DNA from 4 places in the Rummeliibacillus sp. NPDC094406 genome. Region 1 is predicted to be linked to each of the others. Evidence: riboswitches for the same ligand, from Rfam matches in the RefSeq annotation. Region 1 holds a riboswitch; each other region holds the start of a gene.
The links. A riboswitch is a leader RNA that binds a small molecule or an ion and turns the genes downstream of it on or off. The one in region 1 is predicted to bind S-adenosylmethionine.
Positions count from the first base shown of each region.

Region 2: it holds a riboswitch for S-adenosylmethionine, as region 1 does, so the genes downstream of both, ACIQ4I_RS14635 (methionine ABC transporter ATP-binding protein) here and metA (homoserine O-acetyltransferase MetA) in region 1, are expected to answer to the same signal.
Region 3: it holds a riboswitch for S-adenosylmethionine, as region 1 does, so the genes downstream of both, ACIQ4I_RS19875 (bifunctional homocysteine S-methyltransferase/methylenetetrahydrofolate reductase) here and metA (homoserine O-acetyltransferase MetA) in region 1, are expected to answer to the same signal.
Region 4: it holds a riboswitch for S-adenosylmethionine, as region 1 does, so the genes downstream of both, ACIQ4I_RS14980 (O-acetylhomoserine aminocarboxypropyltransferase/cysteine synthase family protein) here and metA (homoserine O-acetyltransferase MetA) in region 1, are expected to answer to the same signal.

Region 1 is NZ_JBIWGZ010000001.1:231,234-239,177, reverse strand. Features, by position in the region: gene ACIQ4I_RS01100 (GTP-binding protein) at 1-1,472, opposite strand, end outside; gene metA (homoserine O-acetyltransferase MetA) at 1,986-2,894, opposite strand; SAM riboswitch class I at 2,974-3,079, opposite strand; gene ACIQ4I_RS01090 (methyl-accepting chemotaxis protein) at 3,294-5,273, opposite strand; gene ACIQ4I_RS01085 (aminotransferase class I/II-fold pyridoxal phosphate-dependent enzyme) at 5,593-6,768, shown strand; gene ACIQ4I_RS01080 (hypothetical protein) at 7,201-7,689, opposite strand; gene ACIQ4I_RS01075 (acetylornithine transaminase) at 7,898-7,944, opposite strand, start outside.
Region 2 is NZ_JBIWGZ010000005.1:173,710-181,653, forward strand. Features, by position in the region: gene ACIQ4I_RS14630 (methionine ABC transporter permease) at 1-392, opposite strand, end outside; gene ACIQ4I_RS14635 (methionine ABC transporter ATP-binding protein) at 382-1,395, opposite strand; SAM riboswitch class I at 1,523-1,622, opposite strand; gene ACIQ4I_RS14640 (YolD-like family protein) at 1,732-2,067, opposite strand; gene ACIQ4I_RS14645 (Y-family DNA polymerase) at 2,356-3,612, opposite strand; gene ACIQ4I_RS14650 (carbon-nitrogen family hydrolase) at 3,986-4,774, opposite strand; gene ACIQ4I_RS14655 (pyridoxal phosphate-dependent aminotransferase) at 4,936-6,129, shown strand; gene ACIQ4I_RS14660 (glycine C-acetyltransferase) at 6,273-7,472, opposite strand.
Region 3 is NZ_JBIWGZ010000011.1:28,809-36,752, reverse strand. Features, by position in the region: gene ACIQ4I_RS19885 (protoporphyrinogen oxidase) at 1-984, shown strand, start outside; gene ACIQ4I_RS19880 (class A sortase) at 1,142-1,804, shown strand; SAM riboswitch class I at 2,083-2,181, shown strand; gene ACIQ4I_RS19875 (bifunctional homocysteine S-methyltransferase/methylenetetrahydrofolate reductase) at 2,416-4,275, shown strand; gene metH (methionine synthase) at 4,256-7,690, shown strand; gene rpoN (RNA polymerase factor sigma-54) at 7,773-7,944, opposite strand, start outside.
Region 4 is NZ_JBIWGZ010000005.1:254,418-262,361, reverse strand. Features, by position in the region: gene pepT (peptidase T) at 1-1,134, opposite strand, end outside; gene ACIQ4I_RS14995 (lysoplasmalogenase) at 1,166-1,819, opposite strand; gene ACIQ4I_RS14990 (hypothetical protein) at 1,954-3,642, shown strand; gene nfsA (oxygen-insensitive NADPH nitroreductase) at 4,220-4,951, opposite strand; SAM riboswitch class I at 5,218-5,331, shown strand; gene ACIQ4I_RS14980 (O-acetylhomoserine aminocarboxypropyltransferase/cysteine synthase family protein) at 5,449-6,744, shown strand; gene ACIQ4I_RS14975 (homoserine dehydrogenase) at 7,101-7,944, shown strand, end outside.

The sequences.
Region 1 (7,944 bases):
GTGACGAGAGTAAATTTAATATCTGTTATCGGAAATCCAGTTAAAAGCCCATGATGTTCTCTTTCAAAAATGTGCTGTTCAATTAATCGTTGGTGTCCTACTGATAAATCATCTGCATGACACATATTTTCAAATAAGATTCCAGTACCTTTTTTAGCTGGTTCCATGCGTAAATGCACTTCAGCATAATGCTTCAAAGGCTCAAAATGTCCATATCCTGTTACTGAATTATCGATTGTTTCCATATATAAAATTTGAGGGTTATCAAAATGAATTTGAAGTCCAAATCGTTCCTTTACAACTTCGACGAGCACTTCTAATTGAATAACACCCATAACATGGACATGAATTTCTTGGAATTTCTCGCTCCATAAAACATGCAGTGAAGGGTCTTCAGCATCCAGTAGTCTGAAATTAGCTAATACATCTTTTATATGTTCAGTTCCATCATTGACCACTTTGGATTGTAATGTAGGTACGAGTTCAAAGATTTGTTTAATTTCAGGATCAGTTCCTCCGATTACATCTCCAATTGTGGCTTGAGTGATGCCTGTTACTGCAAAAATTTCTCCAGCTGTTACTTCTTTCACAACCTCATATTGTTCCCCATTATATAGGCGAATCTCTGTTACTTTTTCAGAAATCTCACCAAAATGTAGTTCATCACGAACCTTTAACTTTCCTGTCATAGCCTTCATAAATGTAAATCTCTGTTTTTTATCATCATGCCGAATCTTAAAAACTTTTGCAGTAAAAGGAGCTTCACTATTAAAATTCGTTTGAGTTAGAGTCATAATCTGCTCAAAAAATTCAATGACCCCAATATCTTTTAATGCTGAGCCTTCAGCACAGGGGAATACCTCTCCTTTTATAATTAACTGTTGAAATTTTTGAAGAAACTGTTGATTATTTATATCTTGTTCCATATATTTTTCGAATAGTTCTTCATCTCTTTCAGCAATAAATTCAAGTATTTGATCTGAAATCGAATGGTCCGCTAGTTGATTTGTAATAGAAATAATGTTCTGTGATAATTCCTGCTGCATTTCTTCAATTACTCCAGCAACATTCGCACCCTCACGATCAGTTTTATTGATAAAAATAAAAGTAGGAATATTATATTTTCTAAGAAGTTGCCAAACTGTTTCTGTATGGCCCTCGACACCATCCACTGCACTGACAACAACGATTGCGTAATCCAATATTTGAATCGCTCTTTCCATTTCAGGAGAAAAATCGACATGCCCTGGTGTATCGATAATTGTATATGTATCATCCCCGATTACGATACGACCTTGCTCAGCAAAAACGGTAATCCCTCGTTCTCGTTCTATTGCATGATTATCTAAAAATGCATCTTTGTGATCGACACGTCCACGTTCTTTTATACTATTTGTATGATAGAGCAATTGTTCAGAAAAAGTAGTTTTCCCTGCGTCAACATGTGCTAAAACACCAATTGTTTTAAACATAATGATTTCCTCATTTCTTACATCCATTACAACTATTATAGCAAATCATCATAGATACTTATGTAATTGGGCATGAAAAACCGCTGAAAGATATTGAATTCTACTCAGCGGTAAACTATTATTTTGTAGCAAATTGAACAGAATTCTTTGGATTTTTATCAAAAATTTAATTTAAAAACACGCTTGATGATTATCCAGATTTCCCTATAAAAAATGTATGATCAACCGATTTCCGCTACGGATTGCTCGCTTTCCTGCGGGCGTGCGCTGAGCCGCTTCCTTCGCTACGCTACGTGCAGGGTCTCAGCTACCACGCTTTTCCCGCGGGAGTCGAGCAATCCTCCGCTACAATCAATAAACAATGAAATTCAAGCACCTTGAAAGTTAGATTTCAGAAGAATATTCTTCCTACTTTATACTAATCTACACGCTTGATGTATAAACTCTTTTGATACAATGTTCAACTTTCTAAATTATGAATCCACATGGCTACTATAACTATTAATGAATTCATTATTCCCATTCATATGGTGTTTCTTGGTAAACATAGTAGTTTAACCAATTTGAAAATAATAGATGTGTATGTGAACGCCATATATTTAATGGTGTTTTTGTAGGATCATCATTCGGGAAGTAATGTTCTGGAACGGCAATATCTAAACCCTTTGCAACATCTCGTTCGTATTCTTCCTTCAATGTGTCTGCATCATATTCTAAATGTCCAGTCACCATTATTAATTTTTCATCGTTTGAAATGGCCATAAATAGCCCTGCTTCATCTGAAGCTGATAATACAGTTAAATCTGGATGTGCTTCAACTTCTTCAAGCGAAACGGAAGTGTTCCGTGAATGGGGTGCTGTAAATACATCATTAAAACCTCTTAACAATTTGATTGTTGAATCATTCACAGTATGTTGATAAATTCCCGAACATTTTTCTGGTAATGGAAACTTTCCAATTCCAAAGTGATGATAAAGCGCTGCTTGTGCCCCCCAACAGATATGCAATACGGAGGTAACATTTGATTTTGACCAATCCATTATCGCTTGAATCTCATCCCAAAAGTCGACGTCTTCAAATTCCATTAGTTCGATTGGTGCCCCGGTAATAATAAGACCATCAAATCTTCGATGTTTTACTTCTTCATAAGTTGTGTAGAATGTTTCTAAATGAGATTTGCTAACATTTTTTGATTCATGTGTTGCAGTGTTTAAAAACGTAACATTTGTTTGTAAAGGTGTGTTTCCTAGTAATCTAAGAAGCTGTAATTCTGTTTTCTCTTTTTGAGGCATTAAATTTAAGATTGCAATATTTAAAGGACGTATATTTTGGCTATTTGAACGATCCTCATCCATTACGAAGATTTTTTCTTTCTTTAAAAGTTCTGTGGCAGGTAGATCTTTTGGAATATTAATTGGCATTCGTGAACACTCCTTTTCATAATAAAATAAAAACCTCTTTTCTATGATAAGAAAAGAGGTTTAAAATCTGGGCTTCTTTTTCTTATCTTCCAAGACGAATGTCTTGTAGGACTTAGCACCTTTCTGCAATGCAGAGGTTGCTGAAGCTTCGTCGGGCCATTTCCCTCAGCTTCTCTTGATAAGAGTTATGTAATTAATGTAATCCTAACATGTTAACATTATTAATGCAAACTTTTCTGAAAATTAAATTTCAAAAATAAACGTTGATTTATAAAGGTTACCAAACACATTAATTTTATAGGTATTGAGATTTCACACACAATTTAAGTAATAAACCCAAATGTTAGACTTAAACATTTGGGTTTTCAAGTCAATTTTAATAACCTTTTTATTAATGTATTAATCTATATTAAATTTTTTAACGGCTTTTGAAAGATTTTCACTTAATTGAGTTAAGTTTTCAGCAGATACAGAAATCGATTCGATCGCATTTAGTTGTTCTGTTGAAGAGGCGCTTACTTCTTCACATGCTGCTGCTGTTTCTTCAGAAGTTGCTGCCATTAGTTGAATAATATCAACTACTTCATCTTTAAAATTCGTTACTTCCAATACATCTTTAGAAACTTCAGAGATTGATTCTTCAAGACGAAGAACTAGATTCGAAATATTACCAAAAGTTTCACTTGTGATTTCTACCACTTCATTTTGTGTATGGAAAGTTTTTTTGGTTGCTAACATTTGATCTGTTACTAGTTTTGATTCTAATTGTAATGCATTGACAGTTTCTCGAACCTCTTCAGTTGCCGTTGCTGATTGCTTTGCTAATTTTCGAACTTCTTCTGCTACGACAGCAAAGCCTTTTCCGTGTTCTCCTGCTCTTGCTGCTTCAATACTAGCATTAAGAGCCAATAAATTTGTTTGATTTGAAATATCCATTATTGTTTGCATAACACTATTTATTGAGTTGATTTTACTTTCCAAAGCTAAAATTACCTTTGCCATTTCTGACATACTATTTTCCGACTCAGCGAATGTGGATTGTAATTTATTTATTTGCTTTTGGCCGCCTTTATTTACTTGTTGCGCTTCTTCTGCGATAACCTTCATGCCAATAGATTTTTCGTGAATATCATTAATTTGGATGCTTAACGAATTTGCATGTTCGCCCGCAGTTTCTGCACGACCCGCAGAATTACTTGCACCTTCAGCAATTTCACCTATAGCAGCTGTAACTTCTTCACTTGAAGCATTGGTCTCCTCAGCTAAAGCGTTTAATCTGATCGAGTTATCATTCACTTCAAAAGATGAATCTTTTACAACTCGTATAATTGAACTCATATTTTCTGTCATTTTGTTGAAATCTTCAGACAGCTGACCTACTTCATCATTGCCTTTGTATCTTGAGCGAACGGTTAAATCACCGTTTGCAACTTGATCCATTAACTTTCTTAATACACCTATTGGTTTTGTAATTTTGGCAATAACTACTACTAGTGCAGCAAAAAGGATAGCTAATAGAATAATTGATACAATAACAAAGATATTTCGGATATCTGTAGCTGTTTTGTGAATTTGCCCTTCATCATAAACAGCCCCAATTTTCCACTTTAAGTTAGGTAAAGTATTGTAAATAGTTATGTACGATTTACCTTCTTCGTCATCATATACAACGCCTTTTTCTTTACTGCTATCAAATATTTTTTTGACATATGAATATTTAGACAAATCTTGACCAGATTTTGTCGGATGTACAATTGCTGTACCATTGTTACCGATAATCACTGGATAACCATTAAACCCAAGTTCCCTTTTAGAAATTTCTTTAGATAAGTTTGATAACAAAATATCAGTCCCTACTACACCAATAACTTCGCCATCTTTCACCACAGCTTTTGCAGCAGAAATCGTATATTCCTTTGTTGCTTGATCAATATAAGGAGCAGTCCAATATACTTGATCTGGATTATTGAAAGCATTTTTATACCAATCTCGTGATGTAGGATCAAAATCAGAACCTAAATCAACTTCGGGCATAATATCTAAATGTCGGTTTGATTGTGCATAGTATACAGAAGTTGTTGAGTTATAGATTGATAAGAAATCATTGAACTTTCCATTTAAGATTTTTTTCGATGACTTGCCTTTATAATTAAGAACTTCACTTGATTTAGAAAATTGAATAAGACCTTTTTCATAGTTACCAAGATAATTTTCAATTGATGAAGACATTTCAGTTACCAGTACTTGACTTTGGTCGATTAAACTAGCATCTGTTTTTTTATTTACTGTATATGTACTGACAATATTCAGTAAAAATAATCCTACAGCAACCAGAAAAATAACTGTACTTATAATTTTCCACTTAATTGTTTTACCCATTTTATTCTTTTCCCTTCTAAGCCCCATAGTAATAAATTATTAACATTAAACAGGTAATATAGACTCATGAATTTTTCCACCTCAATAGTATAACAAATTTCGACAAAATACTTCACAAATAATTTTATTTTTTAAGAAAATTCACACTAATACTTAATTTTTCCGGAATATGATACTTCTAAAATCGATATATACTATACTTCAAGTTATAACCAAATTATTTATATTTTTTTAATTTATATATATTTCTCTGTTATATAATAGATAACTATGGTAGAATATTTGTTAAATTTATATTTCAACTAAGGAGTGCTTACTAGTGAAAATCGAACGATCAAAGAAAATGGCTATGTTTCCAAAAGCAATATTCGGAGATTTAAAGGCCGCCGCCACTCGTAAAGCAGCTACTGGCACAAAGATAATTGATTTAAGTCTAGGTAGCCCAGATCTACCACCAGATGAGAAGGTTCGTATGGAGCTTTCAAAACAAGCAGCTTTGGAAAGTTCTTATGGTTATACTTTAGGCGGAACAAAAAAATTCTATCAAGCTGTAGCAAATTACTATAAACGCCGCAGCAATGTAGATTTAGATCCCGAAACAGAAATTATTCAAACAATGGGTTCACAAGAAGGTTTAGTCCATTTACCAATGGCTTTTTGTAACCCTGGGGATTATGTTTTATCGACTAATCCCGCCTATGTAGCCTATGATGCCGGTATTCACTTAGCCGAAGCGATTCCTTATTATATGCCTTTATTAGAAGAAAACTCGTTTTTACCAGACTTAGATGCAATTCCTACGGAAATTGCAGAAAAAGCTAAATTGATGATTTTAAATTTACCTGGTAATCCAGTACCTGCTATGCCATCTGAAGAATTTTTTGCAAAAGTCGTTGCATTTGCAAAAAAACATAATATTATCGTTCTTCATGATTCTGCATATTCAGAGTTCTATTTTGATGGTGGTAAACCAATGAGTTTCTTATCTACTCCTGGTGCTAAAGAAGTTGGTATGGAGATTAATTCACTATCAAAAAGCTTTAGTTTAGCTGGATCACGTATCGCATATATCGCAGGAAATGCTGAAATGATTTCTATTATTCAAGAGCTTAAATCAAACCTTGACTTTGGTACTTTCCAACCTATTCAAGATGCCGCTTGTGTGGCTTTAGATAACGCTGAAGAAATTACAGATCGTTTACGTGCTATATTCACAAAGCGCCATCGTACTTTGATGGAAGGTTTAAATAACATTGGTTGGACAGTTACACCTTCAAATGGGGGTATGTTCGTTTGGGCAAAATATCCAATGCAAGAACTGAATGATATCGATTTTGCTTTCAAGGTGATTGAAGAAACTGGAGTCGTAATTGTACCTGGTTCAATCTTCGGGGAAGCTGGAAAAAATTATGTCCGTATAGCATTAGTTCAAGATGAAGTATTATTAAGTGAAGCAGTTGAACGTCTTGGAAAACTTTCTAAGATTGAAGCTTAATGTGAATTCGTAGAAACTTGTAAGTTTAAAAAACCGAGCTTGCTTGATGCAGGCTCGGTTTTTTTATGCTTCGGGAGTTAAAATAAGTTTTAGCTTTCTTTAATGATCTTCAACATTTTTAATTATGACTCTTACTGTTCAAGGTAAAAGTTTTTGCTGCTCTCTACTTGCGGAGATTGTCTTAGTAAACATTCCTTTTGAAGATTTAATATACATCACTCGACTCTATTGCAATACAACATTAATAAACTTGTTAAATAGTCCAATTTAATTTTATCTCTTATTGTAAATTCTTTTTTTATTATATAGACTATCGAGGTTTATAATAAAAATAAAAATAAGCTATCATAAGATAGCTTTATTATATATCCATAATTCTAGATATAAAATTTTAAAATTGTATTTTTCGTTACTTATTTTTTTCTCTTATTCTCACAAAATAATCCAAAGCTGAGGAGTTGCTTGTGGTGGAATTGAAAGTGTACTGAATTTATATAAAACTGCCACTTCATGATTTGCAAAGATTTCACTTCTGTATTTCAAAAACCCTTGCGATGACCAAATAACAGCATTCTCATTTATTCTTGTACGTACTTGATTGCCAACCATATTTGTCTCATTATCAAATTGACCAACAGCTACTGCAAAAAAGTTTTCTCCTTCATTTACCACTAGAATTGAAGGCTTGAATTCTAATGAACTCTTTCTTGATCCAAATTTTGAATTTTGAATGTATGCTTTAAAATAATTACCAACCTTTATATCTTTAAATTGTAATATAGCAAAACTTCGTCCATTTACAAGAGGGATATGAGGTTGTAATTTCAAAAGAATCGTTTCATCGGAGTATTTAAGCTGGCACATAATCCTAGTATCCTCTTCAATATTTAAAATTTGACCTTCTATACATTGATACTGCATGAAATATTCCCCCTTACTTCTATTATATATTATTTTCAAATTTGAGAGATCCTTTGCTCTACCTATCTAAACTATTTTCTATACCTCCAAAAAAAATAGTGCTTTTCAATAAGTGAAAGGTACCCGTTCCTTTCCGCTTATTGGAAGCACTAAAAAGAGGTTATTTGCTTGTGAATGGCGGTTCTCTGAGCGCTTTAATTCACTGATGTTATTTCACTGATGTTGTAGCCGGAATTATAGCTTGTAAAATTGCAA
Region 2 (7,944 bases), on a different contig from region 1:
CCTTTATCAATTTCACGAAGAGATGTTTCAACAAGTCTCGCGAAAAATGGTATCGCTGCAACAGATAGAGAAACACTTGCTGCGATTGGACCAATCGTATCGCCAACAATTATCTTTGTAAGTGGGAATAGTGCTACTAAAAGGATGATGTATGGAATCGAACGAATGAGGTTGACGATAAAACCAACAACTATATTAACGAACCGATTACCCAGTAACCCTGGCTTGCTGGTAGAAAATAATCCTTTACTTGTAATGAATAATAATAATCCGAGTGGCAAACCAATGATTAATGCAATCGCTAAAGAAATTCCCACCATTTGAAGTGTTTGACCAAACGCTTTCCAAATATCTGGTAACATTTCAGCAAAATGACTTGGATCAAATAACATAGTCTAACACCTCCACTGTTACTCCTCGACTTTCCATATAGGAAATCGAACGGTTTATATCTTCTACTCGTCCGTTCAGCTCCATGAGGAAAATGCCAAGCGGTCTTTCTTGAATATATTCGATTGTGCCATGAAGGAAGTTCCCTTGTACCTCGAATTGCTGAAGCATATCTGAAATAACGCCCTCACCTGCTACATCACCCTTGAACAAGATCTTTACAACCTGCCCTTTGACGTTTTGTATAATCACCTGTGGAATGTCAAATGATACAACACTGCTAATGAATTCTTGTGTTAATGGCTTTTCTGGATTTGCGAAGATGTCATAAACAGAGCCTTCTTCAATCACTTTACCGTCCTGCATAATGGCCATACGATCACAAATTTCTTTCACAACATCCATTTCATGCGTTATAAGAATAATCGTAATGCCCAGCTCACGATTAATTTTCTTCAATAATCGTAAAATGGATGTTGTTGTCGTTGGATCAAGTGCTGATGTGGCCTCATCACAAAGTAATACTGAAGGGTTATTTGCTAGCGCTCTTGCGATACCTACACGTTGCTTTTGCCCTCCACTTAGCTGCGCTGGAAATACATCTTTTTTATCTGCCAACCCCACCATATTAAGTAATTCTTCAACTCGTTTATTTCGTTCTTCCTTCGGTGTTTTCGCAGCTTTCAATGCAAATTCAATATTTTCTCCAACTGTTTTTTGGCTAATTAAATAAAAATGCTGGAAGATCATACCGATTTTCAAACGTGCTTGGCGAAGCTGTTCGCCTTTTAACTTTGTTAAATCTTGTCCATCAATTAATATCCGACCATCCGTTGGTTGTTCCAATAAATTAATACAGCGTAATAAGGAACTTTTTCCTGCCCCAGAGTAACCAACAATACCAAATATCTCTCCATCTCCAATTGTCAAAGAAACATGATCTACACCGGTTACCGTTTTCCTTTTTACTTTGTAAACTTTCGATACATTTTGTATTTCCAGCATATACATCCCTCTATTCCTCGTTAAATTACTATTGCAAAAAAATTCAATTATTCCTATCGACAAACTATGTATTTTTACTAAAAAAGATACATCTCTCAACTGAAAGATGTATCTTATAATCGACGTTCATTTATCTTTCAGAATTAAATTCTGTAGGAATTAGCACCTTCCCTAACGGGGGTTGCTGGACTTCACAGGGCCTATCCCTCAGTCGCTCTTGATAAATTCCATTTATTAAGTTGTAAGTTTATGATAATCATATTATTTCCTTTTACGTCATTTGTCAATGAATTTTTAGAAAAAATCAACTATTTTAAAATATCTTTATTTTTCATTTTATGCAAGAACCTTTATATGGAGAATGACTTCTACATCAATCCAATTATTTGTACGTTGTGTGGTGTCGTATAAACAAAGCTTTTTTTCTTCGCCTTTGAGTTCCGTAATGACACCTCTATTTTGAGTACTTGCTCGCTGATGCCAAACTTCTAGTAATACTTCTTTCTTGCCGTAATAAGCTTGCATTAGTTCTTCTTCTAATGCTTGCAATGTCCATTCATCAAATGCAGGTTTTGCAATCTGCTGTGTCTCCTGTTGCCAAATTCTTAGCCTTTGCACATGTTCTGGTAGCATCATCGCAGTCCACTTTATATTCCCTCGATCACGTATCAAGCTGATATCTCCTTTACAAATTCATTTGGTCTGCATAATTTTATGCTAAGGCTTTGTTTAACAATACTGTTGATATTTCATCAGTTTTGCTTTCATCGTGGACGCTTTCCGTTCTAGTAAGATTCATTAAATAATCAACAATATCCTATAACAGAGCCTATGCTAAAGATCTTTCCCCTGTTTTCAGTTATCCACAGCTGAGTTATCCACACTAACTTCCCTTTTTGCATATTACATTCACTTAGATGCATAATCCGTTTGTTTTCCAGATGCATAAATATACAGTTTCTATTTTTTATGTCCGCCGAGTAATTTGGAGCGCTTAATCGCCGTGCCTGCGTCTGTATAAGATACAGCCCGTAATACTGCTGAAGAACCATAGTTAGTGCGAAGCTGGTCCATCGTGGCACCAAGTTTACGACGCCTCCAACGAGTTGCATCAAAAAAGCTGAGCTGCATGGAATTTTCTGATTCTAGTTTTGTAATACTGATACTAATTTGCCGTACAGGACGTTCATTGTATTGTTCATTTAATATTTGTTGGCAAACACGATAAATGACCATTGTATCGTTGGTTGCTTCATCAATTGTGCGCGAACGTTGGAAACCTCCTCCAAAGGCATTTTTGCTATAAGAAATTCCCAGTGTAATGGTACGTCCTACTTTATAAGCTTCCCGTGCTCTTCTTGCCACATCCTCACACATTTCAAGAAGAACCGCTAACACTTCCTTTTTGGTGTTGTAATCTCGCATCAATATTTGACTTTTTCCATAACTAATTTGACCTTCTATCAGTGGTGCTTCACCTACTTTTGATAAATCGACGCCCCGAGCATGATAGTATAGCTGATTGCCCATAATACCGAAATGCTTTTCGAGTGTTGCTAAATCAGCATGAGCTAAATCACCAACAGAGAAAATCCCCATATTATTAAGCGTTCGTTCTGTTCGATGTCCAATTCCCCACATCTTCGATAAAGGTGTAACTGGCCACAGTTTTTTTTCCACGTCTTCATAATCCCATTTGGCAAAGCCTGTTTTTTTCGCATCTAAATCGAGTGCAAGTTTTGCTAACAGCATATTCGGTCCCATGCCAACTGTACTTGTAATTTCAAATTGTCGATAAAGTTCATCTTGAATTTGGTGTGCTGTTTCTACTGGATCTCCCCACAGTTTTTCGGTACCAGTAAGGTCGACAAAACTTTCGTCAATGCTATATACATGAATAGCTTCCTTCGGTACATAACTATTCAATAGCTTGGTAATTTCAACCGACATACGAACAAAATATTCCATCTTCGGTTCAAATAAATGAATATCTGGATGCTTCGGTATTTCATATAGTCGTGTTCCTGTTTTCACTTGAAATCGTTGCTTCATAATTGGAGAAGCAGCTAGAACAATACTCCCTTTTTGCTGAAAGTTTCCTACAACTGCAATCGCCTCTTTTTCAACATCTAAATGAGCCCACGATGCCATACAGCTAGCATAAAAACATCGCATATCTACACACATAACCGACCTTCTCGGCAGATTTTCATACAGCACAGCACACCTCCATAAGGAACATTTGTTCTTATTTTAAAATGAGATAAGTGAGATGACAAGTAGGAAGTCGTACTTTACCAATAAACGACAATGTTTTTGTTATAAGTATCCTGTGAAGTAATTTTTTATATGACCTATGTTATATATATGTTGCTTTGAGAAGGTTTTTAGAATGGCTTTATTGCTATGATGGAGATTTTTATAGGGGCTATCTACGTTTTTAGGAAATCAATCCACGAAATTTTAAATTGTATCTACGTCCTGTGAAATTGACGTCTCCAATTTAGGAATCTTTATCTTCTTTCTTGATGTGACTTCATTAAAAATAAAAACCCACTCTACTAAGATATAGTAAAATGGGTCAATGAATTTATTTCAAAATATCCTTATACAATTCTGGACGTCGATCATCATACACTGGAATCTTCTTACGTACCTCATCCACTTTCGAGAAATCAACATCGACTATGGAAAGTTCTTCATCTTCGTTACCTGTCCACAGTACTTCGCCCCATGGTTCAATCACCATTGATTGACCATTAAAGTTTTCTACTTTATTGCTAATACGGTTAATTGCAACTATGAAGCATTGATTCTCAATGGCACGTGCCTGCAATAATACTTTCCAGTGATCGATTCTCGGGGTTGGCCATTGGGCCGATACAAATATAACTTTCGCGCCGTTTAACGCATGAAGACGAAGCCATTCTGGGAAACGAATATCATAACAAATCACTCCAGCAGCTTGCAAATCTCCCAATTCAAAATTATTTTGCCCCTCACCCGCAGATAGATGTAAGTGTTCATCCATTAAGCGGAATAAATGTGCTTTGTCATACTCGCCAACTATTTCGCCATGGAGATTCACTGTATACATTGTATTGAAGAATCCGTCTACTTTTTTCGTTGCTACTGAACCACCTACAATATGAATATGTAGCTCTGAAGCTAATGCTTGAAGGAATTTCTTCGTTCTCTCACCATTCACATCTGCTAATTCCTCTAATTTTTCTAATGCATAGCCCGTATTCCACATTTCAGGTAAAATAACGAGCTCTGCTCCTTTACTAGCCGCTTCTCGAATAAACGCTTCTGCCCTTGTAAAATTTTTTTCAACATCTCCAAAAGCTACGTTTAATTGAATACATCCTATCTTCATTTTTGCACCACCTATAGACATTTTCTTAAAAAGGTTATACTATTTTCACTAAATCATTTTTAAATTCAGAAAATTCATTTTCTTCTATTCTAGCGATATCTAATTCAAATGTATAGTACATGGACTTAGCACTTTTAATTATCAATTGGAGGGAAATATTTATGGAGTTATCAACAAAACTAAAAAATTTACCGAAACAATTCTTTGCACACCTCGTTAAACAAGTAAGTGACGCCGTTGCAGAAGGAAGAGATGTAATTAATCTAGGACAAGGAAATCCAGATCAGCCTACACCAGCACATATCGTAAAAGCAATGCAAGAAGCAACCGCCAATCCGCAACTGCATAAATATTCACCTTTCCGCGGATTACCTGAACTAAAGGAAGCTGTCGCTCACTTTTATAAACGAGAGTACGATGTGGACATTGACCCTGAAACAGAAGTATCCATTCTTTTCGGTGCAAAAGCTGGTCTCGTTGAATTACCTCTTGCTCTATTAAACCATGGAGATACAATGCTACTCCCAGACCCTGGCTACCCTGATTATTTATCGGGTGTGACATTAGCAGATGTCCAATTTGAAACAATGCCACTTTTAGCAGAAAATGATTTCCTTCCAGACTACAAAAAGCTTTCTGAAGATATAAAAAAATGTGCAAAATTAATGTATTTAAACTATCCCAATAACCCAACAGGCGGTATTGCTACAAAAGAGTTCTACCAAGAAACAGTCAAACTGGCAAAAGAAAACGATATAGCAATTCTACAAGATTTTGCTTACGGTGCAATTGGTTTTGAAGGTAAAAAGCCAGTTAGCTTCCTCCAAACTGAAGGGGCAAAAGAAGTCGGCATTGAGGTTTACACATTATCTAAAACTTATAATATGGCAGGATGGCGAGTAGGTTTTGCAGTTGGTAATGCACAGATAATTGAAGCTTTAAACCTTATACAAGATCATCTCTTTGTCAGCCTATTTCCAGCCTTGCAATTAGCAGCGGTTGAAGCTTTAATCGGAGATCAAACTTGTGTTACAGAGCAAGTAGCCCTATACGAAAATCGACGAAACGTACTTATAAAAGCGTGCAACGAAGCTGGTTGGTCTGTAACAGCACCAATGGGTTCCTTCTTTGCATGGCTTCCTGTTCCTGAAGGTTATACAAGTCAACAATTTGCAGATTTACTATTAGAAAAAGCGGATGTGGCTGTCGCTGCAGGTAATGGCTTTGGAGAATATGGTGAAGGTTATATACGAGTAGGATTATTAGTGGATGAACAGCGACTAACTGAAGCCGTAAAGCGCATTGAAAAACTAAATCTATTTAAAAAAACTACTGAACTAGCAAAACATTCATAAGGAATAAGAAATTAACGATTATTAAAAATTCATAATACACATAATGGCTATAAGCAAAAATAAAAGTTGTGGATAACATAAATCCTTATCCACAACTTTTTATTCTGAAGTAAACTCAATTTATCTTAAACAGATTTCAATGTTTAGGAAATAACCCCAAGCTCTTTCCCTACTTTTTCATAAATAGCTAAAGCTTCATCTAACATTTCCTTCGTATGAGCAGCAGTTGGCATATTACGTACACGACCAGTGCCTTTTGGAACAGTTGGGAAGACGATTGCTTTTGCATAAACGCCTTCTTCAATTAGACGAGATGAAAATTGTTGTGTAAGTTTTTCATCACCGATAATACATGGAGTAATCGGTGTTTCAGAATGGCCGATGTTGAAACCAAGCTTTTTCAAGCCTGCTTTTAGGTAGTCACCATTTCCCCAAAGTATGTCACAAAGTTCTGTAGAATCAATTAACATTTGAACTGCACGAGTAATCGCAGCTACATCACCTGGTGGTAGAGCTGTTGAGAACAAGAATGGACGTGAACGGACTTTTAACCAATCAATCAGGTTTTTCTTACCCGCTACATAACCACCAACAACGCCGATTGCTTTTGATAGAGTTCCAATTTGGAAGTCAATTTCATTTTGTAAACCAAAATGTTTAACAGTACCTTTCCCTTTACCTGTTACACCTGAGCCATGTGCGTCATCCACATATGTAATAAGGTCAAACTCTTTTGCGATTTCTACTATTTCAGGGAGTTTTGCAATATCACCATCCATTGAGAAAACGCCATCCGTAATAACCATAACTTTATTGTAAAGACCTGATTCAGTTGCTTCTTTCGCTTTTTTGCGAAGATCCTCCATATCAGAGTGATTAAATGCAATAATTTTCGCTTTTGATAAGCGACAACCATCAATAATAGATGCGTGATTGAGTTGGTCAGAAAGAATTGCATCATTTTTATCCATAACAGCGGAAATAGCTGCCATATTACAGTTGAAGCCAGATTGATAAGAAATCGCAGCTTCAGTTCCTTTAAATTCTGCCAATTTTTCTTCTAATTTAACGTGTAAATCAAGTGTACCGTTGATTGTACGAACTGCACCTGCACCTACGCCGTAAGTTTCAATTGTTTTTTTAGCAATTTCTTTTAATTCAGGATTAGTTGCTAAACCAAGATAGTTATTAGAAGATAGGTTGATCAGTTTCTTACCACGAACTTGAATAACTGGACCATTAGCACCTTCGACAGGATCGATTTCATTGTATAAGCCTTGGTCACGAAGCTGTTGTAAATTGTCGTTAACGAATTTGTTGAGTACATTAGACAAGGTCATCATCCCTTTCATGCGATTATACCGATATTGTAGCATATACCTCTTCCGTTTTGTACTTCTGAAAAGAACTATTGTAAAAATATCATATATATTCCTTTATAAAGAGGCACTTAATGTTCTCTCTAAAAATACAGTTGTATTTCTAAAAAGAGTAATCCTGCTAATCCCCTGTTATGGGCTGTCTAAAAAGTCTACTTTATAAAGCTTAAGGTAATATTAAAAGATGTGATCTCAAACTGCTTGCTTTTGTGGCCACTGAAAAACGATTTTATCCCTAATTTTCATAGTACAAATCTGCTATAACATGAAGTGGAATCAGCTTCGCTTTCCGCAGGAGTCTTCGCTGATTCCACTTCAACAAAAATTGCATCACAAAATTTTAATATTAAAATTCATACATTTTGACTTTTCAGTGCCCTCTAGCTTTTCCCCCAGGAGTCTCGCACCGCCACCCACATTTCTTTCTATATGTACG
Region 3 (7,944 bases), on a different contig from region 1:
GACTTACCAAATGACCACTTTACTAAAGAAAGTTCGATAGGTGATTTTCTTGAATATTTCTTAGGCAAAGAGATAGTTGAAAAACAAATTGCCCCTGTGCTATCAGGTGTTTATTCAGGTGATCTATACAAATTAACGATGGCGTCTACATTACCATATTTACTTGATTATAAAGAACAATATGGCAGTATTATTAAAGGTTTCGGAGCCAATCGAAAGCAATTCCAAAAATCAGCAGATAAAAAATTCATTTCTTTTAGAAATGGCTTATCGCAACTAATTGATCGTTTAGAAGAAACATTGACAGATGTAGAGATTATTAAAGGTGTAGCAACAACAAATGTAGCAAAGCAGGGCGATCAATTCATTTGCTCATTTGATAACCATGAAGATATTACAGCTGATTTTGTTGTGCTATCAACTCCTCATGCTGTGACGAGTAACATTTTAGAAGACGAAGCAGTCGAAGAAGAACTAAATACAATTCATAACGCATCTATTATTACCATCTATGTAGGATTTAATATACCTGATGAAAACTTACCAGCAGATGGCACAGGCTATATTGTTTCTGAAAATAGTGATGTGAAATGTAATGCTTGCACATGGACGAGTCGGAAATGGAAACATACATCTAAATCAGGTAATTTACTGGTGCGCATGTTCTATAAGAATGCAAATCCATTGTTTAATGAGTTACAGAAACTAAGCGAAGAAGAGTTAACAGCAATCGCATTAGATGATATAAAAAAATCATTGAATGTAGATGGGGAACCAGCTACTGTTAATATAACCAAATGGAATGACTTGATGCCGGTCTATGGCATGGGACATGCTGATATAGTAAAATCTCTAAATCAACAACTAGAGGAAAAGTATCCAAATCTTATTTTAGCAGGTTGCTCATACTATGGCGTTGGTATTGGTAACTGTATTCAAAATGGTCAAGATACAGCAGAGAAAATTATAAAGCAACTAAAATAGTGCTGAATTATTAATACTTGCGCAATCTGAATCAATTTCATAATGAAAAATCTAATTAACCAAGAGGGGGAATCTGCTTCTCTTGGTTTTAAATTTGTAAAAACAGTTGTAGCTATGTAATATGAGAAGACAAGAGAATATGAAAGAGGTTAATAAGATGATGAGAAAATTAAGTCTAGTACTAGGTATTTTATTTCTATTTGCTGGACTCGTATTAATTTTTCAAAAACCAATAATGGGCTATCTTGTTGCCAATATGTCTGATGAAACCATTCAAAAGTCTAGTATTGAAAAAGCCAAAGTAGCCACTGATACAACTTTCGATTTTAATGAAGTGAAGAATATTAGTTTACAAGATGTGATCAATGCACAAACCAAAAAGAAAGATGTCCATGCAATTGGTGCAATAAGTGTACCAGATATTACTATGCAACTTCCGATTGTCTATGGTATTTCAAATGTAAACTTAACAATCGGTGCAGGAACGATGAAAGCAGATCAAACGATGGGGCAGGGTAACTACGCTTTAGCAGGACATAATATGAACAACGATAAAACACTGTTCAGCCCATTAACAAGAGCAAAAAAAGGTATGAAGATATATATAACGGATTTCAAAAATATATATGAATATAAAATTTCAGATATGTTTATCGTTAAGCCAACACAAGTTGAAGTAATTCAAGACCAAGCAGATGAAAAGCTAATTACACTTGTAACTTGCAACTATAATGGTGAGAAACGCATGATTGTTCGTGGAATGTTCATTAAAAAACTCCCCTATTCAGACAACAAAAACTATTTTAAGATAAGTAAATAATTTTAGAACTCATTTTAATAATAGCCTATGTTAAGTTGAATTACTCTGTTGATAAACGTGAAAGCGGCCTCGCTTTCCCGCAGGAGCCTATGCCATGGTACTTCAAAAAAGATAAATAGAGCCTAATAATAAAAAAACGAAATTCATATGAATTTCGTTTTTTGTTTTGATTATAAGATTTTATTGAAAAAGTTTTCAAACTATTTTCTTATATTGGCTTGACGCAAACTCTGTAAAGGAGTATGATTCTTTTAATTATTCTAACAATTTAATAGTGATTCTTATCAAGAGAAGCCGAGGGACTGGCCCGATGACGCTTCAGCAACCAGCCGAATGGTCAGGTGCTAATTCCAGAGGAGTAATCCTGTAGATAAGAAGGAACATATATCATGAAACGAAACCCTTCTTATTTTTTTTGTAAGAAGGGTTTTTTATTTGACTATGTTATAGGCTATTGTTGGTTTTTTTAATGCATCTTACATGAGCGAAAGGCGGCGATTCCAGCGGAAAGCGTCTGCCTGTAGCAAAACGGATGGAATACCAACAGTATTATTAAATAGCATTTATTTTTAACCGAATCGGGCTACTTAGAAATAGAAAGGATGGACTGTATGGGATTTTTAGAAAAACTTCAATCGCAAGTATTAACAGCTGATGGTGCAATGGGGACATTATTATATTCGTATGGAATTGATTATTGCTATGAGGAGTTAAATGTCAAAAAGCCTGAAGTTATCGAAAATATACATCAACAATACATTGATGCTGGAGCAGATATTATTCAAACAAATACTTATACTGCGAATGCCATCAAGCTTGAGCGGTATGGTTTAGAAAATTCGGCAAAGGTATTAAACGAAAGTGCCATTCAAATTGCTAAAAAAGTTGCTTCAAAAGAGGGACAGTTTGTACTAGGAACTATTGGAGGCATTCGCGGAGTACGTAAAAGTGATGCGACATTAGAAGAAATCATTCAGTCATTGGATGAGCAGGCAGGATACTTGCTCGCTGGTGATCCAGACGGTCTGTTGCTAGAGACCTATTATGACTTTGAAGAATTAACTGCAGCTGTGAAGCATTTACGTAAAATAACGGATATACCGATTATTTCTCAAGTATCTATGCATGAACCAGGTATTTTACAAAATGGCTTGCTATTAAATGATGCCCTTCATCAATTAGAAATGATTGGTGCAGATATCGTTGGCGTCAATTGCCGGCTAGGTCCTCACCACACAATCCAAGCTTTTGAAGATGTTGAACTCCCAACAAAGGCATTCCTTTCTGCATACCCAAACGCTAGTTTACTAGATGTTGAGGATGGGAAAATTTTTTATGAATCAGAAGCAGACTACTTTGGCCGTTCAGCGGTCCTATTGCGAGATCAAGGAGTTCGATTAATCGGTGGTTGTTGTGGTACGACACCAAAGCACATTGAAGCTGTGAAAAAACGCTTAGCGGATTTACCACCAATTCAGCAAAAAGTGGTCAAACATAAAGAAGTTATCAAGATTAAAGAGGCAGCAAAAAACAGCTATGAACCCCTTCATGAAAAGGCAAAAAAAGAGCGCTCTATTATTGTAGAGCTAGATACTCCAAGACATCTAGAGGTTGAGAAATTTATAGAGGGCTCAAAAGTTCTATATGAAGCCGGCGTTGATGCAGTTACAATGGCGGATAACTCACTTGCTTCTCCACGTATAAGTAATATGGCAATGGGGGCCATTTTAAAGTTAGATCATCATGTTCGACCACTTGCTCACATTACTTGCCGTGATCGGAATTTAATTGGCTTACAATCGCATTTGATGGGCTTAAGCGCGCTGGGTATCCACGATATTTTAGCTGTCACGGGTGATCCAACAAAAGTAGGGGATTTTCCAGGTGCAACAAGTGTCTATGATGTTTCAAGCTTGGAACTTTTGGAACTCATCAAAAAGTTAAATGAAGGTATATCCTTTTCAGGAAAACCACTACGAAAAAAAGCGAATTTCTCTGTCGCAGCAGCTTTCAATCCAAATGTTCGAGTAGTAGAACGTGCTGTAGGTCGTTTAGAGAAAAAAATAGAAGCTGGAGCAGACTACTTTATCACACAGCCAGTTTATAGTAAGGAAAAAATTATTGAAGTTTATGAAGCAACGAAACATTTAGATACACCTATTTTCATCGGCATTATGCCACTAACTAGCTTAAGAAATTCTGAATTTTTGCACCATGAAGTACCGGGTATCAAGCTTTCAGAAGATGTATTAAAACGTATGCGAGCGACAGGCGAAGATAAAGAGGCAGCAAAAGCAGAAGGTCTAACTATTGCGAAAGAGTTAATCGATACAGCTGCTGAATTGTTCAATGGCATTTACTTAATCACGCCATTTATGCGTTATGATATGTCGATTGAATTGATCGAGTATATTCGTGAACTAGACCACAAGAGAGAGGAAGAAACCAACTATGCCAAAGCATCTCATTGAAGAACGACTCGAAAATCATATATTAGTGCTAGATGGTGCCATGGGGACAATGTTACAAAATGCAAATTTGACTGCAGATGATTTTGGTGGAGAAGAGTATGAGGGATGTAATGAATATTTGAATGTCACACGTCCGGATGTTGTTGAAGCTATTCACCGTGCGTACCTCGTAGCAGGTTCAGATGTCATTAGTACAAATTCATTTGGCGGTACACCTATTGTTTTAAATGAATATAATCTTGGGAGTAGAGCAGAGGAAATAAATAAAAAAGCTGTTGAAATTGCAAAAAAAGTTGCAAGTGAATATTCTACACCTGAGTGGCCGCGTTTTGTTGCAGGAGCAATCGGACCAACTACGAAAACTTTATCTGTTACTGGTGGCATTACCTTTGATGAATTAAAGCGTGATTTCTATGTACAGGCGAAGGGATTAATAGAAGGAGGCGCGGATGTTTTATTACTTGAAACGAGCCAAGATATGTTAAATGTCAAAGCAGGCACGCTCGGTATTAAGCAAGCTTTCGAAGAGTTGCATAAAACAATACCAGTCATGATTTCTGGAACAATTGAACCGATGGGGACTACACTTGCTGGTCAAGGTATTGAAGCTTTCTATATTTCAATTGAGCATATTAAACCTCTATCGGTAGGTTTGAACTGTGCAACAGGTCCTGAATTTATGACAGACCACTTACGTTCATTATCAGAAATCGCTACAAGTTATATCAGTTGTTATCCAAATGCAGGATTACCGGATGAAGAAGGGCATTATCACGAAACACCCGCATCATTATCTAAAAAGCTTGCTGGTTTTGCGGAGAAAGGGTGGCTGAACTTTGTAGGAGGATGTTGTGGCACAACTCCTGATCATATTCGAGCAATACGTGAAGTGGTAAAGGATTTTAAACCACGTCAAAAGCCAGATTCCGAGCATGGTCATGTTGTTTCTGGTATTGACCCATTAGTTTATGATGATTCCATGCGACCATTATTTGTCGGAGAACGGACGAATGTTATTGGTTCACGTAAATTCAAACGTCTAATAGTTGAAGGGAAATATGAAGAAGCTTCAGAAATAGCACGTGCACAAGTAAAAAACGGCGCGCATGTTATTGATATTTGTCTAGCCAACCCAGATCGTAATGAGCTAGAAGATATGAGAAACTTCATGCAAGAAGTAGTGAAGAAAGTAAAGGTTCCTCTTGTCATTGACTCAACAGATGAAAAAGTTATTGAAGAAGCGTTGAAATATTCACAAGGTAAAGCCATTATCAATTCGATTAACCTTGAAGATGGCGAAGAACGTTTTGAAGCTGTTCTTCCAATCGTAAAGAAATACGGAGCATCTATTGTTGTCGGTACTATTGATGAAAAAGGGATGGCAGTAGATCGAAAACGAAAATTAGAAATTGCAGAGCGCTCATATGATTTACTTGTTCATAAATGGGGGATTGCACCAGAAGATATCATATTCGATCCACTTGTATTCCCAGTTGGAACAGGTGACGAACAATATATTGGTTCAGCTGTAGAAACCATTGAAGGAATCCGCTTAATTAAAGAAAAATTGCCCAGATCTTTAACGATTCTTGGTGTAAGCAATGTTTCTTTTGGGTTACCACCAGTAGGACGTGAAGTATTAAATGCTGTCTATCTTTATAACTGTACCCTAGCAGGACTTGATTATGCGATTGTAAATACAGAAAAGATTGAGCGATATGCTTCTATCCCAGAAAATGAAATTAAACAAGCAAATGATCTATTGTTTAATACAACAGATCAAACATTAGCAGATTTTACAGATTTCTACCGTGATAAAAAGAAAGAAAAGACAGAAGCTGATATTCCAAAAACTGTCCCCGAACGATTAGCCTATTATGTTGTGGAAGGTACAAAAGAGGGACTAATTCCAGACTTACAAGTAGCATTAGAGCAGTACGATATACCACTAGATATTATTAATGGACCTTTAATGGAAGGTATGGCTACAGTCGGTAAGCTTTTCAATGATAACCAACTAATAGTTGCGGAAGTTCTACAATCTGCAGGTGTGATGAAGGCTGCAGTGTCATTCCTTGAAGACTTTATGGAGAAAAATGAAGATGATACAGGGAAAGGTAAAGTGTTGCTAGCTACTGTAAAAGGTGATGTGCATGATATTGGGAAAAACCTTGTTGATATTATTTTAAGTAATAATGGCTATAAAGTAATCGACTTAGGAATTAAAGTATCACCTCAAGATCTTATTGATGCCATTCGTATTGAAAAGCCAGATATCATAGGTTTATCCGGCTTACTTGTAAAATCAGCACAACAAATGTTGATTACCGCACAAGATTTTAAAGAAGCACAGATTGATACACCAATATTAGTAGGTGGTGCAGCATTATCTCGCAAATTTACCGACACGAAAATTGCAGTAGAATATGATGGGCCAGTACTTTATGCAAAAGATGCAATGCAAGGCCTTGAACTGGCTAACCGATTACAAAGTGATGAAAAAGAAATTTTAATACATGAATTGCAAGCATCTCAAGAAAAACGTTTAGCTCAAGAAGCGAAACGCGCTGGAAGAACGGCGGTTGCGGTTGCACCAAAACCAGTGAAAACTGTACGAGCAGATGGCCCTGTATTTGTTCCACAAGACTTAATAAGACATGTAATCAAAGACTATTCAGTTGCTCATTTACAACCATATGTAAATATGAGAACACTCATTGGACATCATCTGGGTCTAAAAGGTTATAATGAAGCAATGCTTGAAAAAGGTGATGAACGCGCTGTTCATTTATCCGAATTAGTAACAGAATTTTTGCAATCAGACATATTGAGCCCTTCTGGAATGTATCAATTTTTCCCTGCACAATCAAATGGAGATGATGTCATTATATATGATCCTCGTGACGCAAAAACGGAGATTGAACGATTTACATTCCCTCGTCAAAATAAGGAGCCATTTTTATGCTTAGCAGACTTCTTAAAATCAGTGGATAGTGGAGAAATGGATTATGTGGGCTTCATGCAGGTGACTGCAGGACATGGTGTTCGTGAAGCAGCGACTCGCTTGAAAGAACAAGGGAAGTTCTTAGAAAGCCACGCACTTCAAGCAACCGCTTTAGAGCTTGCTGAAGGCTTTGCAGAACGTATACATCAAGAAATGCGTGATCATTGGGGCTTCCCTGACGCAACCGATTTTACAATGCGTGATCGATTCGCGGCAAAATATCAAGGTCAACGTTTTTCATTTGGCTACCCAGCTTGTCCAAACTTGGAAGATCAAGAGAAATTATTCAAGCTTATTAAGCCCGAAGATATTGGGGTACAACTGACAGATGGTTATATGATGTCACCAGAAGCATCAGTTTCAGCTATCGTCTTTGCGCACCCAGATGCAAGATACTTTAATGTTGAATAAACATTCCTAAAGAGCGTATCCAAATTTCATTTGGGTACACTCTTTTTCTTCGTAAAAAATCATTATTAATTTGGTATCGCTTTCATTTCCACTGTTTACGCATACTTGCCGAAGGAATATTAAGTTCATCTCGATATTTACTAATAGTTCTTCTGGCGATTTGAATCGCATGTTCTGTATTAAAATACTCAGCAATTTTCTGATCTGAAAAGGGTTTAAGTTTATCTTCTTTTTGGATGAATTGCTTTAATAGT
Region 4 (7,944 bases), on a different contig from region 1:
CATATTTTCGCCACCAGCGAAGATATTAGGCGTTGGAAGTCCCATATATGAGAGTTGAGAACCATCTGTACCGCCACGAATTGGTAAAATTAAAGGTGTAATATCTAAGTTTTCCATTGCCTTTTGTGCAATGTCAACAATTTCTTTTACAGGTAGGATTTTTTCTGCCATGTTGTAATATTGGTCTGAAATTTCCACAGTAATTGCATTTTCACCGTATTCCGCTTTAATTGCTTTTTCAGCTTCTAGCATTAATGCTTTTTTCGCTTCGAAAGCTTCACGATCGTGGTCACGAATAATGTAAGAAAGAGACGTGTTTTCAACTTCACCATTGAAATTCATAAGGTGGATGAAACCTTCATGATTTTCTGTCAATTCTGGAACATCAGCTTTTGGTAGCATTTCTTGGAATTTAATTGCCATTGTAATGGCATTGACCATTTTTCCTTTTGCAGAACCTGGATGAACGCTAGTACCACGAGTGGTTACTTTAGCTCCTGCAGCATTAAAGCTTTCATATTGAAGTTCTCCTAGTGGACCACCGTCCATTGTGTACGCATAATTTGCATTAAAACGTTTCACATCAAATTTATGAGGTCCACGTCCAATTTCTTCATCGGGTGTAAATGCTACACGGATTTTGCCGTGTTTTACTTCAGGATGGTTAATCAAATATTCCATAGCAGTCATGATTTCTACGATTCCTGCTTTGTCATCTGCACCAAGTAAAGTAGTACCATCTGTTGTAATCAATGTTTGACCAACGTAGTTAGCTAATTCTGGTGAATTTTTTGGAGATAATACAACTTCAGCATTTAGTTGGATATCGCCGCCATCATAATTGTCATGACGTTGTGGATTCACATTTGTACCTGTGTAGTCAGTTGCTGTATCAACGTGTGCTAAAAATCCGATTGTTGGTAATTCTTTATCAGAGTTTGCAGGCAAAGTTGCAAATAAATAGCCATTTTCGTCTACTTCTATTTCTTCCATACCGATTTCTTTTAATTCAGTTTCTAATACACGTAGTAAATCCCATTGTTTTTTAGTAGAAGGTGTTGTTTCGCTTGCTTCATTAGATTGAGTATCAATTTTAGTGTATTTGACTAATCGTTCGATTACTGTTTCTTTCATTGTTTGAATCCTCCTTATATTTAAAGCATTGTCATAATTCTAACACTTTCTTTCGAGCTACGGAATATTTTAGCGTGCTCATTGCAAAGAAAAGTTGTGCACTATAGTAACTTGTCATAATAAGAATATCTGACATTGGTATATCTGTTATAAACATATTAATAGCTAAGATGGAGTCTGAGAAAATAAATGAAAAGGCACCAAGAATAATAATGGGTGAATACGTTTGCAAAGCTGACCATCCCATTGTTAAGATAACGGCAATATAAAAGCAAACCGCTATACCAAGTACATAATTACCTGTTCTAAAAATATTTCCTGCAATCCATGCGACCATCAACATACCGTAGGCCAATAAAAAAATAGCAATATAGGGATTTATCGCTTTCATTTTCACTTTGAAAAATGCGACAATGTAGCAGATATGACCGACTAAAAAGAAGGATAGACCCAGTAAAAACCAGCGAATGGTGGCATCTCCTAGCATGCAGAAGAACAGCCCTAAAAGAAGCCACTTTGAAAATGCTGGATTGTTCGAATCACGCTGTAAATAGACGAAAATAATCATCAAGATTATTGGAATAATTTTAAACGAAATTTTCAATAAAAAAGGTTGTTCAGGTATAAAGAAAATATAAAGAATGGAAAAGAAAATAACGAGTGTAATGAGATGTAGCTTTTTCATATTTACACTTCCTTTGCTAAATTTTTTAATACATTTATATCTAAATTAATTCGAATCAATCAATCATGAGCTAAATTCTATGAAACTTTCTCTGAAGTCATTCGTATCTTAAATATGAGAAAGGATGAGTAACTATGACAATGACTTTTATCATGTCAGCAATCGTTGCAATAGTAGCAACATTTCTAATTGTGCCGTTTGCAAGTAAAACGCCTGAAGGTGATTTTAAGACAAAATTTAAAATGCAATTCGGTATTGCAATGTTTATACTTGTTTTTGTTATTACCGCAATTGTCTTTTATGTAACAAAGATAGATCAAAACTGGTCTCAATTGTGGCTAGAGCTCCTTGTTATTGCTTTAATTGGTGCACTATTATCTAATGGTGTTGAAAGAAAGATTAAAGGATTCATAACTCTAGCAAGTTTAGTTTTCGGTGTTTATCTATTATCTACGCCATTTTTTAATGCAAATCAAAAATACCAATCTGCTGAGATGACAAAAAAGGTTGAAATCAAAGCTTTTGATGACACGAAAACACCTGCAAGCGTTCCACCTAAATTTGCACGAAATAAAATGAAAAAGGCATTTAGCCAAGTACCAAATACAAGTTACTACGAGTTAGGTAACCTACAAATTCAAAAAGTAAATGGTGAATATGTTTATATTGCACCAGTAGAATTCTCAGATTTCTTTAAATGGATGAAGGGGAAAGAATCACCAGGTTATTTGATGATGAGTGCTACAAATTCATCGGATAATCCAAAGTTCGTAAAATCTCCGATGGTGTATACAACTTCAGCTTATTTAAATAACAATGTTGAACGTCACATGCGATTAGCAAATACGAAAGAAATTTTCTATGGTGATGCACAATTAGAAGTAAATGATGATGGAAAACCATACTATATTCGTACTTATGGTAAGTTTATCTCTGGGCGTAATGGTTTTGACCCAAAAGGGATTGTCATGGTTGATGCGAAAACAGGTGCTTCAAAAACTTACGCATTAAAAGATGTGCCTGAATTTATCGATGGTGCAATTTCTCCAGAAGCTGTTAGCCGTCAAAATGAATATTTCGGTAAATATGTTCACGGTTATTGGAATAGTATGTTCGGTAAAAAAGACGTGAAACTTCCTTCTGATGAAGGGACAGAAGCAAATGTCAGCCCTGTATTTGATGAGAATGGCATAATGTATTACTTCACAGATTTTACAAGTCCTAAAAAGGGTGTAGATTCTATGCTGGGCTATTCATTGACGAATGCTCGTACAGGTCAAGCTACTTACTATTCAGGTAATAAAGATGAAGCTTATATGGATTCACAAGGTGCAATTCAAATTATTGAGAAAAAATTCATCGAGAAAAAATGGCAAGCTTCTATGCCAATTATTTATAATTTCTATGGTGAAGCAAGTTGGTTAGTACCAGTGCTTGATTCTAATGGTTTCTTACAAAACTATTCAATCGTTTCAGCAGCAAATCCTGAGCTTTCTGTTTCTGCTGCAACACCAAACGAAGCGTTAAGACAATATAAAACAATTATTAATCGTTCAGATAATAGTTCTTTAAATGGCAGCTCTTCAAATGAAGAAAAAGCAGCTAAAGGTAAAGTCATACGTGTCTATAAAGAGAAAAATAACGATTACACAACCATTTCCTTCTTGCTAGACAATAAAGAAAACTATATCGTCAGCTCCGAAACAGCGCCTCTTGCAGTGTACCTGAAAGAGGGGGATCAAGTTGAAGTGAAATATGTGAATTCAAACGATGTCTTCTTACCGGTTAAAGAAATTACGATTAAAGGGATTGAAGAAAAATAGGCTAGGAAATTTTTGCCGATAGCAGGGCTTATTTAATAAGTTTCTAAAAAGATATAGGCCAACAAAAACAATTTGTTTTTGTTGGCTCTTTTTCTATTTATTTACTTTGAACTCGGTTATCACTTGAAAGTACCAAGAAAAGTGGTGCTAGGGGCTCGAGTAGTGCAAGTTTGAGGCCACTGAAAAAGTGTAGTAATACAAATATTTATAGTATATATCTGCTATTAAATGAAGTGGAATTAGCTCCGCTTTCCGTGGGCGAACTGACGAGCCTCCTCGCTGCGCTGTGGGGTCTCGTCTAGCTCGTTTTCCCACAGGAGTCTCCGCTAATTCCACTTCAATGAGAATAGATATACAAGATTTTTATTATAAATTTACATCTATTTTTACTTTTTCAGTGCCCTCGCAAGTTTTGATCTGAGTAGTGCAAGTCCCTAATCGAGTGAAGCAATTCCTGATGCTGAATAGCGTTAATTCATCCCTCATCCCTAAAACCTTATAAAATTACCCAAGATCATCTCCAAGTCAGAACAAAGTATAAACGTATCCACAAACTAAGACAGCATACATTTTTTCCTTATTTCCAAGTAAAACCTTTGTTGGCTAAGAACTCTTTGATAAATGGGCGGCGTTGTTCGATTAGGAAGTCAGCCATTTGTTTCGTCCAATTAGCCGTTTTATTGTTTGATGAACGACTTGCATAATATTCTTCCAATGTCGCATCGTATTCATCTAATAGCTGATCGTATTTTTCTATATCGTAGCTATTTTCGTGAAGTACAGCATCTAAAGGAAGACGTGGTTTTGTTTCGTTTCGTTTTGTTGGGGTACCGATTGTCATTGCAAATAATGGGAAGACGTAATCTGGTAAATTGAATAATTTACTAATTTCTTCTGGATTATTTCGAGCACCACCGATATAGCAAATACCATAGCCTTCTGCTTCAGCGGCAATAACAAAGTTTTGTGCAAATAGGGCAACATCAGCAACACCTGCTAAGACGTTTTCTGCTGAATCAGCAACAATTTCTACACCTTGTTTTTTACCTGCCACTTGTAGTCGTTTGAAATCTACGCAGAATAGAAATGCTGCGCCTGCAGTTTGGAATTGGAAAGCATTATTTGAAAGCTCACCAAGTTTTTGTTGTTTTTCTTCATCTGTAACCCAAATGACACTATATGCTTGAATGAAGTGAGATGTTGCTGCCATTTGTGCCGTTTCGATTAAATCTCGCACGGTCTCTTTTGGGATTTTTTCACCTGTATATTTTCTAACAGATGTATGACTACGTAAAAGTTCTTTAACCATAATGTCAGGCTCCTTTTCAATTAGGTATCAATTTCACTATACGGGATTTTATTGAAAGTGACTACTAAAAAATACTGCTAGGAATTGTTGATATAAAGTGAGGAAATTTAGTTAGAAAAGAGAATATATTGTACCCATTACTGGAATCTAAATAGTAATACAGATATTTTCTCCCGTTAAAATGTTTAAAGATTCAGAAAAAACATTGACATTTATTCTAGGAATCTTCTATACTTACGTCAACAAGATGGAACAGAATCAAATAACCTTTATCAAGAGCGGCGGAGGGATAGGCCCTGCGATGCCCAGCAACCAGTAAGTATACACACTTGCTACGGTGCTAATTCCTACAGATTCTAATCGGATCTGAAAGATAAGGGGAGGATAATGCTAATTAAGCCCTCTTCTTACGTGAAGAAGGGTTTTTCTTTATATAAAAAACCCTTTTACACACCTCCGTTTTCCATCTAACCATTTAACTTTTAGGAGGAATTAAAATGACAGAATTACGTAAAGAGACTTTAGCAGTACGTGGTGGTCAAACACCAGATCCAACAACAGGGGCAATTACAGTACCTGTATATCGCACAACAGCATATAAATTTAATGATTCTGAACATGCACGAAAATTATTTGCACTTGAAGAACCAGGAAATATTTATTCTCGTATTATGAACCCAACAGTAGATGTTTTCGAAAAGCGTATTGCATTACTTGAAGGTGGGACAGCAGCAGTTGCTTTATCTTCAGGGATGGCAGCTATTGCATTTTCGATATTGAACATTGCACGTACAGGTGACCATATTGTTTCAGCAGCTAGTATTTATGGTGGAACATACAATCTTTTTGCGAATACATTGCCTCGTTATGGTATTACAACAACATTTGTTGATGAAACAAATCCAAATGAATTTGAAGAAGCTATTCAAGAAAATACAAAAGCTATTTATGCTGAAACAATTGGCAATCCAAGTCTTTCAATTGTTGATATTGAAGCATTGGCAGAAATTGCACACAAACATGAAATTCCATTAATCATTGATAATACATTTGCTTCACCAGTTGGATGCAACCCAATTGAATTCGGTGCAGATATCGTCGTACATTCTGCAACAAAATGGATTGGAGGTCACGGTACAACAATTGCTGGAGTAGTTGTTGATGCTGGGAAATTTGACTGGACTCGTGGTAAATTCCCTGATTATACAGAACCAGATGCATCTTATCACGGATTACGTTATGGCATTGATACTGCAGATGCAGCATTTGCAACTCGTTTACGTGTCCAATTATTACGTGACTTCGGTCCAACGCTTAGTGCGGATGCAGCATTCCAATTACTACAAGGTCTAGAAACGTTGCACTTACGTGTTCCATATCATAACGAAAATGCACGAAAAGTAGCAGAATATCTTCAAGGAAATGACCAAGTTGATTGGGTGCATTACAATGGATTTGAAAATAGCGAATTTGCTCTCCTTGCAAATAAATACTTAAAAAATGGTTACGGTTCAGTACTAACATTCGGTATCAAAGGTGGTCGTGATGCTGGACGTCAGTTGATCGATAATATTGAACTATTTTGCCATGTAGCAAATGTAGGGGATGCTCGTTCATTAATCATCCACCCAGCATCTACTACACACCAACAATTAAATGTAGAAGAGCTAAAAAAATCTGGAGTTCCAGAAGAACTGGTACGTCTTTCAATTGGCTTAGAAGCAGCAGAAGATATTATTGATGCATTAGAAACAGCATTTGCAAAAGTAAACGCATCTGCAGCTATTAAATAAGGTAGTTTTCAGATAAAAAAATAGAGAGGAGTGACGCATGTATAGCGCTCACTCTTTTCTTTTCTAGATGTAACAGATTTTTTTTGTATTTTTGGAAATTTAAAGATTCCATCAAATCAACGATGTAAGCGATTTTCATGACCTCCCTAAAAAAACAATTGTCCTTCTCAGAAAGATTTTCCTTGTAATCTGTCTGTAGGTAGTCTAAAATCATCAATAAGTTCAATAATTTAGAATTTTAAAAGGTGAGCAGGATTACCTGCATATGTCATGAAAAAAGTACATGAATGCGTAAAAGTAAATTGAGATTACGCAATTCTGAATATAGGAAAGAAAAAATTTTGGAGGGCGAGAATATGACAACAGTGAAGGTAGCAATTCTAGGCTTTGGCACAGTTGGCCAAGGCATTTATCGTATTGTCAATGAAAAGCGAAAGCATTTTAAGAGCACTTTAGGTGTAGATATTGAAATCGCTAAAATTCTTGTAAGTAATGTGAATAAGCCACGTCCACATGCGCCAAAAGAATTACTAACAGACAAGTTCGAAGATATTTTAGCAATTCCAAACTTAGAAGTTGTTTTTGAAGCGATTGTCGGGGAAGAACCTGCATTCAAATACTTATCACAAGCGATTGAAAAGGGCATCAACATTATTACAGCCAACAAAGTGATGTTCGCAAAACACGGTTTAGCATTACAAGAAAAAGCGCAGGAATATGGCGTACAGGTTGGATACGAAGCTACAGTAGCTGGTGGGGTACCGGTAATAAAAACAATGCAAAACATCTTACGTGTAAATGAAGTAAGCCATATTCAAGGAATCTTAAACGGTACTTCAAACTATATCCTAACTCAAATGCGTAGCGAAGCTATGCCATTTGATGAGGCGTTACAAGATGCACAACGTTTAGGCTATGCTGAAGCTGATCCTTATAATGATATCTCTGGCCAAGACCCATTCCGCAAGCTAATGATTTTAAGTGCCTTGGCATTTGGAGAACAACCAAATTGGGATGAAGTAGATGTGGTGGGTATCACTGAAATCACAGCTGAGCAAGTGGAAGATGCGAAAGCAAAAGGTTTACGCTATCGACATGTAGCCGATGTTCGCCGTGATGAAGCGACTGGTAAAATCTTAGCTACAGTTGGTCCACAATTAATTGGCTCAGAACATCCATTGTATTCGATTGAAGGTGTAA